DNA from 2 places in the Mesorhizobium sp. M1088 genome. Region 1 is predicted to be linked to the other one. Evidence: predicted binding sites of a transcription regulator. Region 1 holds the regulator's gene; the other holds the start of a gene.

Region 1 (5,448 bases):
GTTTTGCCGCCAAATTCCATTTTTGTCGCAGGTTCGGTCATAGCAAACTCCTTTTTGTTTCCTCAGGCCGGCAAAGGCAAAATATCTGAACCCAACACGTCAAAAGCATCGGAATACGCACATTTGCGCCCGCAATTGAATCTGCGCGGCAGATTAGGCCAAGACCCAATGTTGCACTGCGAAACACACCTTTCAATGCCAATCTTCTTGGGCCAGTTTGCTAATCGATTTGATCAGCGATCCGCGCCAGGCTTTCCTCGCGGCCAAGCACGGCAAGCACATCAAAGACACCTGGCGAGGTACTTTTGCCGGTGAGCGCGGCGCGCAAAGGTTGGGCCACGGCGCCGAGTTTATAGCCGGCGGCCTGCGCATAGTCGCGGATCGCGGCTTCGGCTGAGGCGGCAGACCACCCCGAAACCGTGGCTAGTGCCGCATGAGCGCCCCGCAGGATCGCGCGTGCCTCACCGCTGAGCAGCGCCGCCGCCTTCTCGTCGACCGGCAGCGGCCGTTCGACGAAAAGGAATGCAGCCCCTTCAACAAGTTCGACCAGCGTTTTGGCGCGCTCCTTCAGGCCCGGCAACGCGGCAAGCAGTTGCGCCCTGCGTCTGTCGTCGAGGCGAGCGGCGATTGCCGGGCCGCCTTCTAGATAGGGCAGAGTGGCGATGAAGATGTCGAGCAGCGCCGCGTCGTTCATCCGGCGCATATGCACGCCGTTAAGCGCCTCGAGCTTGGCGAAGTCGAAACGGGCGGCGCCCTTGTTGACGTCGCCAATGTCGAACCATGTAATCATGTCGGCGATCGACATGATCTCATCGTCGCCGTGGCTCCAGCCAAGCCTCGCCAGATAGTTGAGCAGCGCCTCCGGCAGGTAGCCCATGGCGCGATAGGCTTCGACGCCAAGCGCACCGTGCCGCTTCGACAGCTTGGCGCCGTCGGCACCGTGGATCAACGGGATATGCGACATCGACGGCACCTCCCAGCCCATGGCCTGATAGATTACGGTCTGGCGTGCGGCGTTGGTCAAATGATCGTCGCCGCGGATGATGTGGGTAATGCCCATGTCGTGATCGTCGACGACGACGGCATGCATGTAGGTGGGATTGCCGTCCGAGCGCAGAATAATGAAATCGTCGAGATCCTTGTTGGGAAAGCGCACGTCGCCCTGGACGCGGTCATGCACCACCGTCTCGCCGTCTGTCGGCGCCTTGATGCGGATCGCCCCCTTGGCGCCGGGCGGCGCCTCCGACGGGTCGCGGTCGCGCCAGCGCCCATCATAGCGGGGCGGAAGCCCCTTGGCTCGCGCTGCCTCGCGCATCGCCTCCAGCTCCGCCGGCGTCGCGTAGCAGTAATAGGCCTTGCCCGAGCGCACCAGCTCCTCGGCCACCTCGCGATGGCGCGGCGCGCGCTCGAACTGCGAGACAGGTGCGCCGTCCCAGGTGAGTCCGAGCCAGGAAAGTCCGTCGAGAATGGCTGCCGTCGCCGCATCGGTGGAGCGCTCGCGGTCGGTGTCCTCGATGCGCAGCAGCATCGTGCCGCCCGTGTGCTTGGCATACAGCCAGTTGAACAGCGCCGTGCGCGCGCCGCCAATGTGCAGATAGCCGGTGGGCGAGGGGGCAAAACGGGTGACGACCTTATCGGGCATGGAACTCTCAGGCGGGCGAAGGAAGTGGGTTTGCGGACTTTCGCGCGTTGCGCGTTCATGTAGCATAGGAGGTAGAGGGCGCAAGGGGCAGACCCGATGGCTGTGCGAGGCCGTGGTGCGGGCGAGGGCGAGGACGTTGGCAGCGACGTCAGCGAACGCTTGCTGTTTGCCGCTCCCCCGCCTGTCCTGCCGGCACCGGCATTGCTACCTGCTCCGCGCTTCGATGCTCCGTCGCTGCCGGCCAGCGACCCAGCAGCGGTTCTCGGGCCCGCGGGCGAGCCCATCGTACGCCTGCCCAGGCGTTTCCGCCTCCCGTCACCGTCCCGTATCCGCAACAGCGTAACCACGGCGGCCGGTCTGGAACTCGACCGCGGCATCGCCTTCCTGCTGGTGCCGGTGTTCCTCGCATGCGGGGTGGTCGTTTATTTCGGGCTGTCGGTGGAGCCGGCCTTTCCACAGCCGATCGCAATCGCGCTCCTCGCGACCCTTTGTGCCGTCGCCTCGCGGTCATGGCCCAGGACGCGCCTGTGCTTCATGGTGGCGCTGCTCTGCGCGCTTGGCGTACTTGCCGCCAAGTTCGAGACATGGCGTGTCGGAACGCATATGCTCGGCTCCGAAATCTCGACGCGGCTGACGGGTCGCGTCGTATCGTACGAGCCCATGGCGAGCGGCCGCATCAGGCTGACAATCGATGTGATCTCAACCGCCAGGCCGACACTGCGCTACATGCCGGAACGGGTCCGCGTTTCGGCGATGAAGATACCGGCTGAGCTGACCGCCGGTTCCGAGATCACCGGCTATGTGCGGCTGCTGCCGCCGACCGGCCCGGTGCGGCCCGACAGCTATGATTTCTCCTTCGACAGCTATTTCGCCGGTATCGGCGGCAGCGGCTTTTTTCTCGGCAATCCGAAAATCGTGTCGTCGGACAGCATGCCGCTTGCCGCGCAGCTTTCTTCCGCGATCGAAGACGCGCGTGAATCCATCGCCGACCATATCCGCAGCCGCATCGGCGGTGCCGAGGGCGAGATTGCTGCTGCGCTGATCGTCGGCGTGCGCGCCGGCATTCCCGAGGAGATCAACGAAGCGATGCGGCGCACCGGCATCTACCACATCATCTCCATCTCGGGGCTGCATATGGCGTTGGTCGCCGGCACCATCATGGCGCTGCTGCGGGGTGCCTTCGCGCTGTTTCCCGATTTCTCATCGCGACGGCCGGTCAAGAAATATGCCGCGGCCGCCGCGCTTTTTTCGATTGCGGCCTACCTCGTCTTTTCCGGCATTGTCGTGGCGGCCGAACGCAGCTTCATCATGCTGGCGGTGATGCTTATCGCCGTGCTGTTCGACCGGGCCGCGCTCACCATGCGCAACCTGGCGATCTCGGCCATCGCGGTCATCCTGGTGTCGCCGCACGAGGTGGTCGGTCCGAGTTTCCAGATGTCCTTCGCCGCGACGGCGGCCCTTGTCGGCGCCTATGCAGGCTGGTCCGATTACCGCGCCGGCAGGGCCACCACGCCGCCGCCGCGGCAGTCGCCGCTACGCTTTGCCACTCGAAAGGTCCTGCTGGGCATGTGCGGTCTGGCGATGACCTCGATCATTGCAGGGAGCGCCACGGCGCTTTTCGCCATATGGCATTTCCAGCGCGTGGCGCCGCTCAGCCTGTTCGCCAATCTGGCCATCATGCCCATCGTCTCACTGGTCGTCATGCCCTTCGCCGTTCTCAGCGCGCTGGCGATGCCGTTCGGTGCGGATGGCCCTTTTCTCTATGTCATGGGCAAGGGGCTGACGGCGATGATCGCCCTGTCCGGGTGGATCTCGGAGCGCTCGCCGATCGATGCGGTCGGGCTGATTTCGCTGAGATCCGTCCTTCTGGTGACGATCGCCCTCGTCATTGCCAGCATGGCGACGACGTGGTTGCGGCTGGCGGCACTTCCTTTTGCGCTCGCCGGCTTGCTGACGACAACGCAGACACGCATACCCGACGTATTGGTCTCGGAGGACGCACGGCTGGTCGCGCTGCCGATCGGCAGCGGTGAACTCGCGGTCAACCGGGCACGCCCGAATGAGTTCACCATCGACAACTGGAAACGCGCGCTCACATCAGAGGCTATCGTCACGCCGGAAACACCTGGAAAGAACGACCCGCAATTCGACATTGCCGATCCGGCCGACCTACCGCCGGGCATGCCGTTCATTTGCACGGACGGCCTCTGCCTTGCCAGGCATCCATCCGGCGCGATCATCGCGCAAGCCAAGGACCGCGATACTGCGCGGCCAGCCTGCGCCTTTGCCAGCTTGATCGTCATCGACGACGCCACCGCCCATAACCCCTGCTACTACGACCGGCTGGTCCTCGTCGTCACCAAACGGCAACTGGCGCGCGCGGGAAGTGCCGCCGTCTATTTCGATCCACAAGCGGCAACACGCGCCGAGATCCGCTTCGCCGTCGAAAAATCATACCGGCCCTGGCACGTGCAGCGGAAATTTTCACGCGCGGCACGGGGCCTGCCGCCATACCGCCGGGCCGACAACCCCAAAGCCGGCGCCAAGGGCGGAGCTCAGTAGCGGCGGATCAGTCCGACGAGCTTGCCCTGCACCTTGACCCTGTCTGGTCCGAAGATGCGCGTCTCGTAGGCCGGATTGGCGGCTTCCAGGGCGATCGAGGCGCCCTTGCGGCGGAACCGCTTCAGCGTCGCTTCCTCCTCGTCGACCAGTGCCACCACGATCTCACCGGGGCTCGCCGTATCGGCATTGCGGATGATCACCGTGTCGCCGTCGAAAATGCCGGCCTCGATCATCGAATCGCCTTTGACCTCGAGCGCATAATGCTCGCCGCCCATGATCATATCCGGCGGCACCGAAATCGAATGCGTCTGGTGCTGGATGGCGTCGATCGGCACACCGGCAGCGATGCGGCCCATCACCGGGATCGAAACGGCGGCGACGACATCGTCGTCATTTCCGGCTGCGGGCACGCGCGACGATGTCGGCTTGCCTTGCCGAGGGGCGCCTTGCCCAAGACTACCCTGGATGACACTCGGCGAGAACTTGCGTGCCGCATTGAGGCCGGGGGCGATCGAGTCAGGCAGGCGTAGCACCTCCAGCGCACGGGCCCGGTTGGGCAAACGGCGAATGAAGCCGCGCTCCTCCAGCGCCGTAATCAGCCGGTGGATTCCGGATTTGGAAGCCAGGTCGAGCGCTTCCTTCATCTCGTCGAATGAAGGCGGGATACCGCTTTCCTTCAACCTTTCGTGGATGAACATAAGCAGTTCGTGTTGTTTGCGTGTCAGCATAGCGACCCCCAACAGAATCAGAAAAACAAACCCAGAACAAACACTATCTGTTCCAGTTGTGTTCCGCAACTGTTTAAAGTTTAATGAATGCGTTAAGGCTCGGGAAACAAACGACGTCCCCTACCGGCGTACCGCATTTTCACCGCCGCGAGCCTCATCGCCTTGATTCTGCTTTCGTTTGCGCCCTTCTGGCCTCCTAGAAGGCGGCACTGGCATCGGCCGTCGGTCGGCAAAAGGCACGGAATTGAACCCGTATCGACTGTGCGGTTTGGTCAATGCACCGTGAACGAAACGAACTCAAAACGCCAACCTCGGGTTAAGTCCCGGTTTCCACCGCCTGGTCAGGCTGCTTCTCGCCGGTGGAGCCTTGCTGCGCGCAACCAAGTAATGGAAGAACAGTCGATGCGTGTCCGGCGTTGCGTTGGATCTTGGGGGAGCAGACAAATCATGACAGGAATTCCCGATCTCGTGGCCATAAAGGCGATGGATGCCGCGGATCCGCTGCGCGCGATGCGC
Region 2 (5,448 bases), on a different contig from region 1:
GAAGGCCTCGGCCCGGTCAGCATCCGCAAGCTGTTCGGCGGCAAGGGCATCTATTTCGACGGCGTCATCGTCGCCATCGTCATCGGTGGCGAATTGATGCTGAAGGCCGACGCCGAAAGCGCCCCGGATTTCGAAGCGGCCGGCTGCCTGCAATGGACCTATACCGGCTCGCGCCACGGCAAGCTCGTGTCGATGCCCTATTGGAGCGTTCCCGACAGCGCGTTCGACGATCCCGACGAGATGGCGATCTGGTCGCGCCGCGCCTACGAGGCAGCACGGCGCGCCGGCAAATAGGCTGCGTCATGCTTCGGCAATTCCGGGCCGCACTTCATGCCAGGTCCCGCGCCTCGGGCACGAGCGCCAGCGCCTCGGCAAAGCCAGCGCTGGTGAAGGCGGCGCGCTCGTCGGCGAGCATCGCTGCGGCAATGCCTTCGCGCAGTGCCGCGCGCAGCGTCAGGCCGCGCAGCAGGGCAGCGATCGTGGCGCCTGCCAATGCGTCGCCGGCGCCGGCAGCATCGGTCCGCTTTTGCAGCGGCGGTGGCGAGATCGAGAACGCGCTCAATTCGTCGAAACCGAGCACTGGTTCGTCGCCGGCGGTGATCACGCCGCTTTTCAGCCCGGCGCGTCTCAGGCCGTCGACGATGCCTTGATCGATTTGGACGCCGGCGAGCACGCCGGCCTCGCGCCGGTTCATGAAGGCCATCGCCAGACGGTCGAGCACCGGCGTCAGCCGCGCCGCTTTGTTGGGCGAGACCGCAAGCGCAAACACCGGCTTGCCGGCGGCGAGTGCCGCCAGCCGCTCCAGCGCGGTCGACGGCAGGTTGGCGTCGCACAGCACCGCGTCGGCCGAACCGATCGCTTCCCGCACCTTGGCACGGCGGATCTGCTTGGGAAGCGCCAGCTCGTAGAGCACCATGTCGGCAAGGCCGGCGATCAGCCCGCCGTCGCTGTCGATCAGCATCGTATGGCTTGGCGTTGCTCGGTCGAGGAACACCGCCGACAGGTCGGCAACGCCGGCCTCGGTGACGGCGCGTAAAACCGTGTCGCCAAGGGCATCGCCGCCGCGCACCGAAAGCAGCGAGGCCGAGACGCCGCGTCGCACCGCACAGCGCAAGGCGTTGAAGACGGCACCGCCGACATGCTCGCGCATCGTGCCGGGGTTGGAAGCGGCCGGCACGAAGGCGCCGGCAACCCGGCCGCGCCGCTCGATATAGGCGCCGCCCACGGCCAGGATCGTCGGGGATTTGATCATGCCGTCAAAATGCCCTTTAGCTGTTGCCCGGGGGAGACTAGGTCGCCGGGCGGAACCCTGCAATCGCGGGTCCGATTCGGTTGGTGACGGCAACGGCGCCGCATGCGAGGCGAGACACATCGGAAGCAATAATTGCGAAACAAAAATAGAACAAATATGGATATCCGTTGTTTTTCAAACCCTTGGTGCTCATTGACAAATGAGAACAAATGAGGTACATTCTTTTAAGGATTGCGGGATTGTCCGGCCTCCATTGACGACCACGGGGTGATGTATCATGGCTCAGAATTCTTTGCGGCTTGTAGAGGACAAAGCGGTGGATAAATCAAAGGCTCTGGATGCGGCGCTGTCGCAAATCGAGCGTGCCTTCGGCAAGGGCTCGATCATGCGGCTCGGCGCGAATGAGCAGGTCGTCGAGATCGAAACGGTGCCGACCGGCTCGCTTGGGCTGGACATCGCGCTTGGCGTCGGCGGCCTGCCGCGCGGCCGCATCGTCGAGATCTACGGGCCGGAAAGCTCGGGCAAGACGACGCTGGCGCTGCACACGGTGGCCGAAGCCCAGAAGAAGGGCGGCATCTGCGCCTTCGTCGATGCCGAGCACGCGCTCGACCCGGTCTATGCCCGCAAGCTCGGCGTCGATCTCGAAAACCTTTTGATCTCGCAGCCCGATACCGGCGAGCAGGCGCTGGAGATCTGCGACACGCTGGTGCGCTCCGGCGCCATCGACGTGCTGGTGGTCGATTCGGTGGCGGCGTTGACGCCGCGGGCGGAAATCGAAGGCGAGATGGGCGATTCGCTGCCCGGCCTGCAGGCCCGCCTGATGAGCCAGGCACTGCGCAAGCTCACCGCCTCGATCTCGCGCTCCAACACCATGGTCATCTTCATCAACCAGATCCGCATGAAGATCGGCGTCATGTTCGGTTCGCCCGAGACGACGACCGGCGGCAATGCGTTGAAATTCTATGCCTCGGTCCGCCTCGACATCCGCCGCATCGGCTCGGTCAAGGATCGCGACGAGGTCGTCGGCAACCAGACCCGCGTCAAGGTCGTCAAGAACAAGCTGGCGCCGCCCTTCAAGGTGGTCGAGTTCGACATCATGTATGGCGAGGGCGTCTCCAAGACCGGCGAGCTGGTCGATCTCGGCGTCAAGGCGGGCGTGGTCGAAAAGTCGGGCGCCTGGTTCTCCTACAATTCGCAGCGTCTTGGCCAGGGCCGCGAAAACGCAAAAATGTTCCTGCGCGACAATCCCGACACGGCGCGCGAGATCGAGCTGGCGCTACGGCAGAATGCCGGGCTGATCGCTGAGAAATTCCTTGAGAACGGCGGCTCCGAAAGCAGCGATGACGGTTTCGAGGACGACGCTGGGGTGATGTAGGGCAAGCGACGCCTCGCTGAGCCTCAGCCAGGTTTCGATTTGATGTTTTGATTTTGAGTTTGCGTAATCGATGCGTTTCGAACCGCCGGCCCAGGGCCGGCGGTTCGCGTTTGACGGCGAGGCAGACGCATTTCAAGGCGCTGGTGAAAGCCGGGATTTGAGCCCATTTGGTGTTTCTGGACAGGCTGCGGTGCGACCGCTAAAAGGCCATGTCTATTTTCCGCCGGCAGCCGGCGGTTCTCTCGAAAAGGCAGTATTCATGAGTGGCGTCAACGAGATCCGGTCGGCATTTCTCGACTATTTTCGCAAGGAAGGTCACGAGGTCGTCGCGTCAAGCCCGCTGGTGCCGCGCAACGACCCGACGCTGATGTTCACCAATGCCGGCATGGTGCAGTTCAAGAACGTTTTCACCGGTCTGGAGAAGCGGCCCTATTCGCGCGCCACGACCGCCCAGAAGAGTGTTCGCGCCGGCGGCAAGCACAACGACCTCGACAATGTCGGCTACACCGCGCGCCACCTGACCTTCTTCGAGATGCTCGGCAATTTCTCCTTCGGCGACTATTTCAAGGAGCGGGCCATAGAGCTTGCCTGGAACCTGATCACCAGGGAGTTCGGGCTGAAGAAGGACAAGCTGCTGGTCACCGTCTACCACACCGACGACGAGGCGGCCTCGTACTGGAAGAAGATCGCCGGCCTTTCGGACGATCGCATCATCCGCATCGCGACTTCGGACAATTTCTGGGCAATGGGCGACACTGGACCTTGCGGGCCGTGTTCGGAGATATTCATCGACCGCGGCGAGCATATCTGGGGCGGCCCTCCCGGCAGCCCCGAGGAGGATGGCGACCGTTTCCTTGAATTCTGGAACCTGGTGTTCATGCAGTACGAACAGGTGACGAAGGACGAGCGCGTCGACCTGCCGCGTCCGTCGATCGACACAGGCATGGGCCTCGAGCGCATGGCATCCATCCTGCAAGGGGTTGAAAGCGTCTTCGAAACCGACCTGTTCCGCCACCTGATCGACGCTGCGTCGTCGGCGCTTGGCAAAGGTCCGGATGCGGGCACCGTCGCATCGTTCCGTGTCATCGCCGACCATTTGCGTTCGTCCTGCTTCCTGGTCGCCGACGGCGTGCTGCCGTCCAACGAAGGACGCGGCTACGTGCTTCGTCGCATCATGCGCCGCGCCATGCGCCACGCGCAGTTGCTCGGCGCCCGCGATCCGCTGATGTGGCGCCTGGTGCCGGCACTGGTCCGCGAGATGGGCCAAGCCTACCCGGAACTGGTGCGCGGCGAACAGATGATCACCGAAACGCTGAAGCTGGAAGAGACGCGCTTCCGCAAGACGCTGGTGCGAGGCTTGGGCTTGCTTTCGGAGGCGACGGAAAAGCTGGCCTCCGGCGACATGCTGGATGGCGAGACAGCGTTCAAGCTCTACGACACCTATGGCTTTCCGCTCGATCTGACGCAGGACGCGCTGCGCCAGCGCAACATCTCGGTCAACCTTGCCGGCTTCACCGAGGCGATGCAGCGGCAGAAGGCGGAGGCGCGCAAAAGCTGGGCTGGTTCCGGTGAGGCCGCAACCGAGACGATATGGTTCGCGGTGCGTGAGGAGACCGGCGCCACCGAATTCCTGGGTTATGAGACCGAGCAGGCCGAAGGCCTCATCCAGGCGCTGGTCAAGGACGGCAAAACCGTCGACAGCGCCGGCAAGGGTGACGCCGTTGCCGTGGTTGTCAACCAGACGCCGTTCTATGGCGAGTCCGGTGGCCAGATGGGCGATACCGGCGTCATTTCGGGCGACGGGTTCTCGATCGAGATATCCGATACCCAGAAGAAGGCCGATGGGCTTTTCGTCCATCTCGGCAAGGTGGCTAACGGCACGGTCAAGACAGGCGCGACCGTCGAGCTGAAGGTGGACCACGCGCGCCGCTCCAGGCTGCGCGCTAACCATTCCGCCACGCATCTGATCCATGAGGCGCTGCGCGAGGTGCTGGGTACCCATGTGGCGCAGAAGGGCTCGCTGGTTGCGCCCGAGCGTCTGCGCTTCGACATCTCCCACAACAAGCCGATCTCGCCTGACGAGCTCGAAGAGGTAGAGCGCATGGCAAACGAGATCGTCGTTCAGAACGGCCCTGTAACCACGCGGCTGATGTCTGTCGACGACGCCATTGCCGAAGGCGCCATGGCGCTGTTTGGCGAGAAATATGGCGATGAAGTGCGCGTCGTTTCGATGGGCACGGGCTTGCATGGCGCCAAGGCCAACCGGCCTTATTCGGTCGAGCTATGCGGCGGCACGCATGTCAGGGCGACCGGCGATATCGGCCTGGTGCGCATCCTGTCCGACAGCGCGGTCGCTGCCGGCGTGCGCCGCATCGAGGCGTTGACCGGCGAGGCGGCCAGAAAGCATCTCGACGAACAGGACAAGCGGCTGAAGGCGGCCGCCGCCGCGCTGAAGATTTCGCCGGCCGATGTGCCGGCCCGCGTCGAGGCGCTGCTCGACGAGCGCAAGAAGCTCGAAAAGGAGCTGACAGAGGCGCGCAAGAAGCTGGCGCTGGGCGATCGCTCGCCAGCCGGTGTGCCTGCGGAAAACGAAACCATTGCCGGTGTCGGTTTTCTCGGCAAGGCGGTATCGGGCGTCTCGCCAAAGGATCTTAAGCCGTTGGCCGATGCCGGCAAGAAGTCGCTCGGCTCCGGCATCGTCGTCTTTGTCGGCGCCGGCGAGGACAACAAGGCGAGCGTCGTCGTCGCCGTCACCGATGATCTGACCGGCCGCTTCAACGCCATCGATCTGGTGCGCGTCGCGTCCGCGGCATTGGGCGGG

The links. The regulator LexA, encoded in region 1, represses DNA repair genes until DNA is damaged. The targets are predictions, from matches to a motif close to TGTTCNNNNTGTGTTCNG.
Region 2: a site for LexA is predicted at 1,388-1,405, ahead of recA (recombinase RecA). Genes of this name have one in related genera too.

Annotation. Positions count from the first base shown of each region.
Region 1 is NZ_JAMYMO010000016.1:12,953-18,400, forward strand. It holds gene gltA (citrate synthase) at 1-41, opposite strand, end outside; gene gltX (glutamate--tRNA ligase) at 221-1,642, opposite strand; gene NKH49_RS19265 (ComEC/Rec2 family competence protein) at 1,739-4,204, shown strand; gene lexA (transcriptional repressor LexA) at 4,198-4,932, opposite strand; gene kynU (kynureninase) at 5,380-5,448, shown strand, end outside.
Region 2 is NZ_JAMYMO010000010.1:16,170-21,617, forward strand. It holds gene NKH49_RS14860 (TfoX/Sxy family protein) at 1-294, shown strand, start outside; gene NKH49_RS14865 (PfkB family carbohydrate kinase) at 329-1,252, opposite strand; gene recA (recombinase RecA) at 1,530-2,627, shown strand; gene alaS (alanine--tRNA ligase) at 2,887-5,448, shown strand, end outside.